DNA from 2 places in the Paraburkholderia sp. BL27I4N3 genome. Region 2 is predicted to be linked to the other one. Evidence: riboswitches for the same ligand, from Rfam matches in the RefSeq annotation. Region 2 holds a riboswitch; the other holds the start of a gene.

Region 1 (2,401 bases), 2.2 Mb from region 2:
CCGGGTAAGAACTACAAGGTCGGTTGCCGATTCGCAATCCGCACGGATGCAGATGAAATAGACCGATTGATGCCAGCGGGCGTCTCTATCGTCGCAAAACGATTCAACCAAAAGCGGCATGAAGTTTGCGAACAGACAAGACACGCCAACCTTCTGGAGCCGCTCATGACTACACAACCTGGCGCGCCGTCGTCCACTGACGAACTCGACACCGTTCCAGACACGTCGAGCCCCGCCTATGCGAGCCGTCACCCTTTGACGCGCGTGTTCGACCGCTTTGCAAGCCTCGTCACGCGATGGGCCGGCTCACCCGCGGCGTTCTGCCTTGCCGTGCTGACTGTCGTCGCCTGGGTCGTGACCGGGCCCATCTTCCACTACTCGGATGGATGGCAACTGGTCATCAACACCGGCACCACCATCATCACCTTTCTGATGGTGTTTCTGATTCAGCAGAGTCAGAACAAGGACAGCATCGCATTGCATCTGAAGCTGAATGAACTGCTTTCCTCGCATCGGGCAGCGAACAACAATCTGATCGGTATCGAGGACGCGTCCGAGGAAGAAATCCGAAGACTTGCGGCAGCTTACCTGCGCTTGTCGACCCAATCCGCTGGCGATGCTCAGAACAAGGGCCGCTGAGTGCGACCCGCGCACTGACTGTCTACCCATCGCCCGATACAGGCACGCTTGCCATTACCAAGTTCGAAACCGTGCGCGCCGTTTTTTTCGAAGGCAAACGCCACGCCGAGATACTTCGGCGATGCCTCCTTCGCGCTTTGCCGCACGCGCGCCGCACGCGTATCAACCAACCTTCGAACTAGAACAGCGGGTGCTCATGCGGATACAGCGCCGTCCTGAGAGCAAAGCCGCCCAGGACAACGAAGATGATGGCCGCCAGAATGTGGACCGCTTTGGTCGGCAGGCGGTCAGCGAACGTGTGGCCCAGGTAGATGACAGGCACATTGGCCAGCATCATGCCCAGCGTGGTGCCGGCGACCACCCCGAAGAATTCGTGAAATCGAGCGGCCAGAGCGATCGTGACAACCTGCGTCTTATCACCCATTTCAGCGAGAAAGAACGTTAGCGCCGTGGTGCTGAACACGCCCATCGGATGCGTGGTCGACACCGCCTCGGCACCGTCGAGTTTGTCTGGAATCAGAATCCAGACGGCCATGACGGCAAACGATGCGACGACTGCCCAGTTGAGGATCGAGGGACTCAGAACGCTGGCAAGCCATGCGCCCAATGCGCCGGACGCAGCATGATTGATGAGGGTTGCGACAAAGACGCCGAGAATGATCGGAATGGGCTTGCGATATCTGGCTGCCAGCACCAGAGACAACAGTTGGGTCTTGTCGCCGATTTCGGCTAGACCGACCACGCTGGTCGAAACGAGGAACGATTGCATAGGTTGTGGGCCGGGCCGCGCAGTCAGTACGCGATGACACGCATTCCGGCGACCCGGTCAGGTCGGAATGCGAGTCACCGGTCTTGCCAGGCATAGTGCTGTGCGCGCCATGGCGGTCTCTCGACCACCAAGTATGTTGACGGGCACCCTCGAGCATTGCGTTCGAGGCGGCTACTCCCCAATGAGAGGGGCGATTCTACAGTGTCTCGGTCGAGTAAGGCAAATCGTCAACTTTCCGAATTCCTGCATGAATATCACACCGGAGATGCGCTCGCGCGTTTCATCGGGATCGGCGGACTCGCTAAACGGAGACTTGAGCATGACTAACCTGCCAGGCGGTATCTCACATCATGCCGCCCGCGCTTCCAAGGCCGCCGACTCCGGCTCCGCCCGTGCCGCTATTCGGCGCTGTCATTAACGGATGTGCCGCCCCCGCCGACGTCATCAATGCGACGGCGGCGGCGTCCGGTTCGCCATTCGCGTCGATGACGCCGCGCGCGAGGAGTGCTTCGAGATCGCTGTCCTCGCCCGGTTGACCGGCAGCGAAGGCGGTGGTCAGGAAACTGGGCGCAGATAGCGTCACCCCGTACGTCTGCTGGAGATTCTGGACGACCGCGGCCTGCGCAGTCAGGACGTCGGTCTGATTCGCCAGCACCTGTTGAAACTGCGAGTTCACTGGGAAGCCGGCTGTCAGCCCGCTTTCATTCGTGCCGAGTTGCGCCGCCAGATACGACACCAGCAGATCCGTCTCCGGCGTGACGTTGTACGTGCCGCCGGCGAACGCAACGGAATGCAGCATCGTCACGCCTGAAGTCGCGGCGATCATGCATGGCATCACGGCGCCGAGCGTCGCGTGAAAGTTGCCGTTCGCATCCGCCGCAACCGACATCGAGCCTCGCGCACAGTCGATCTTGATCGTCGCGTTCGCCAGTGCCTTACCCGTTGCCGCCGTGCCGCCGATCGAAACCATCGACGTGCCGTTGCCGCCACCAC
Region 2 (2,401 bases):
CCGCCTAAGCTCCCACATTCCTGCAAGTAATCGTCCCTCGACGCCCTGCGTACGCTCGCATGCGCTTCGCAGAATAATCCTAGAAACATGCACTTTGTCTGTATTGAAATTAAGAATCGGACGTTTGAAGGTCTCCATGCGGACATTTCGCATTGCCCCACCCTATCCCCTTAATTAGCATGGTTTGCTCATGCAATTTCCATCGCATGAATACCCCGGAGCGGCATTTCGACATCGCTTCACTGATTAATAAAGGTGTGGCGATCAATCCGCGCGCCGATCGTTTTATTGCAGGTCATGTACAAAATAACCCGGCTGATCTTAACCGCATCGATCATGATGCTATCCAATCTCGTCCACGCGCAATCGGCGGCGCCTCAAACAGGTGCGAGCGAGTTTGCCGGTCCCTATGTGGGTTTCAAGTTGGGTGTGAATACCTCCGATGCCTCAGGCGTTGACAGTAAAGCATCGCACACCACGGTTTTTCCTGGTTTCACGGCGGGATATAACTTTGACGTCGACCGTTTCGTCGCAGGCGCCGAAGTTTTTGCCGATCTGCATCATGGCTCGACAACCTATAAAGACGGCGGAATCGATGCGAAATTCGGCATGCCGTTCAATCAGTTCATGCCCTATGTCCGTATTGGGTTGACAACGGATTGGCCGAACATCCGCCCTCACTGGGGTTTAGGCGTCGAATATAAATTCGCTAGACACGTGAGTGCGGTGGGCGAATGGACAACCGACACCAGCAATCACGACGGCACCCGAAGAACGAATAACAGCCTCACAATCGGCGTGCAATATCACTTCAACTGACGTGCTGGATTCGCAACTGCGCGGCTAACCGATCGGGCTCGAACAACCGCCTTGCCCGCAACAAGGTTGTTGAAAGCGCCCCCTACCGTTAGAATCCCCCGGTCACTGGGGAGTAGCCTTCCTTCATGTACTGAAGGAGAGCGCGTCAACATACTTGGCCTGCGGGTCATGGCGCGTTCGACCGGGTCGGTTTGGCGAGACCATTGACGCACAGCCTCGTTCTGGTCGGACGGGCGGCGGTGCGTCATTGGTTTGTCATCTACGTCCGGCCGCGGAGTTGCCCTGTGAAACATCGTCGCATCCAGCAAGTCTCCCCTCTCGTCCGTCCGCCGCGCCTCTACTTCTGCCTGTCCGCGGAGCGCCGCGCATGACGGGTCTCCTGTTCGAACTTGCCATCATGCTGGTTGTCATTCTGGTGGCGGCCGAGCTCTTCACCAATGCGCTCGAGCATCTGGGCGAACGCCTCAAGATTTCCGAAGGCGTGACGGGTTCACTATTCGCCGCCGTCGGCACGGCGTTGCCCGAGACGCTCGTACCGCTGCTCGCGATCGCCGGCGGCACGACCGATAACGTGGTCAACCAGGAAATCGGCGTCGGCGCGATTCTCGGTGCGCCGCTGATGCTCTCCACCCTCTCCACCTTCCTCATGACGCTCGCGATTCTCGGCTCACGCGGCGCGCGCGGCTGGGTCGCGCCGGAGCGTACGGGTTTCACGCGCGACCTCAACTATTTCCTGTGCGCGTTCGTGCTGGCCGCCGCGGCGATGTACGTGCCGCATGAGCAAATGATCGTACGCGCGCTCTTCAGCGTGGCGCTGGTCGGCGTGTACGTCACCTACGTGGTGATGACCTTCCGTGCATCGAATGACCTGGTCGATGCCGGTCACGGCACTGAAGCGCCGGGCAAGATGTTGATCTCGCGCCTCGGCGTGCCGACCAACCTCGCGACCATCGTGGTGCAACTGGCGCTCGCCGTCGCGTTGCTGGTGTGGGGCGCGGAAGGCTTCATCCATGGTGTGCGCGGTGTCTCGCAGGCGCTCGGCGTGTCGCCGCTGCTGCTCTCGCTGCTGATCATTCCGATCGCGACCGAACTGCCCGAGAAGGTCAACAGCATTCTCTGGATTCGCCGCGGCAAGGACACGCTGGCGTTCGGCAACATCACCGGTGCGATGGTGTTTCAGGGCACCTTGCTGCCAGCAATCGGTATCCTACTGACGCCGTGGGTGCCGCGTATCGAAGTGGTGACCGGCATCGTGATCACGCTGGCCGCCGCGGCGTGGCTGCGGATCAATGTGCGTGAGCGCGGCGTGCCGGTGTGGGCGTTACTGGTTTGCGGGGTGTTGTATGCAACTTATCTGGCGATCACGCTGAGCCGCTAGACGAGCCGTCGGCGACGTTCGAATCAGTCGCAGAAGGCCGCTTGGCCCACGGCCTTCTGAGTTTCAGGTTCAGTTCGGCCGGGCCGTTGTCGGCGCTGCGGTCGCTGCCGCGCCGTCCGGCTTGAACACGACTCTCCAGTCATCTTTCATATCGACGACAAGCCAGCCTTTCGCGCCGGCCTCGTCCAGACCTTTGTCGAGTTT

What was found. A riboswitch is a leader RNA that binds a small molecule or an ion and turns the genes downstream of it on or off. The one in region 2 is predicted to bind manganese.
Region 1: another riboswitch for manganese. It lies ahead of B0G71_RS10120 (TMEM165/GDT1 family protein); the one in region 2 lies ahead of B0G71_RS19785 (sodium:calcium antiporter).

What each region holds. Positions count from the first base shown of each region.
Region 1 is NZ_QREJ01000001.1:2,204,812-2,207,212, reverse strand. It holds gene B0G71_RS10130 (low affinity iron permease family protein) at 166-639, shown strand; gene B0G71_RS10120 (TMEM165/GDT1 family protein) at 818-1,408, opposite strand; yybP-ykoY riboswitch at 1,414-1,600, opposite strand; gene B0G71_RS10115 (hypothetical protein) at 1,752-2,401, opposite strand, start outside.
Region 2 is NZ_QREJ01000001.1:4,385,689-4,388,089, forward strand. It holds gene B0G71_RS19780 (porin family protein) at 256-819, shown strand; yybP-ykoY riboswitch at 915-1,090, shown strand; gene B0G71_RS19785 (sodium:calcium antiporter) at 1,187-2,197, shown strand; gene B0G71_RS19790 (HAD family phosphatase) at 2,267-2,401, opposite strand, start outside.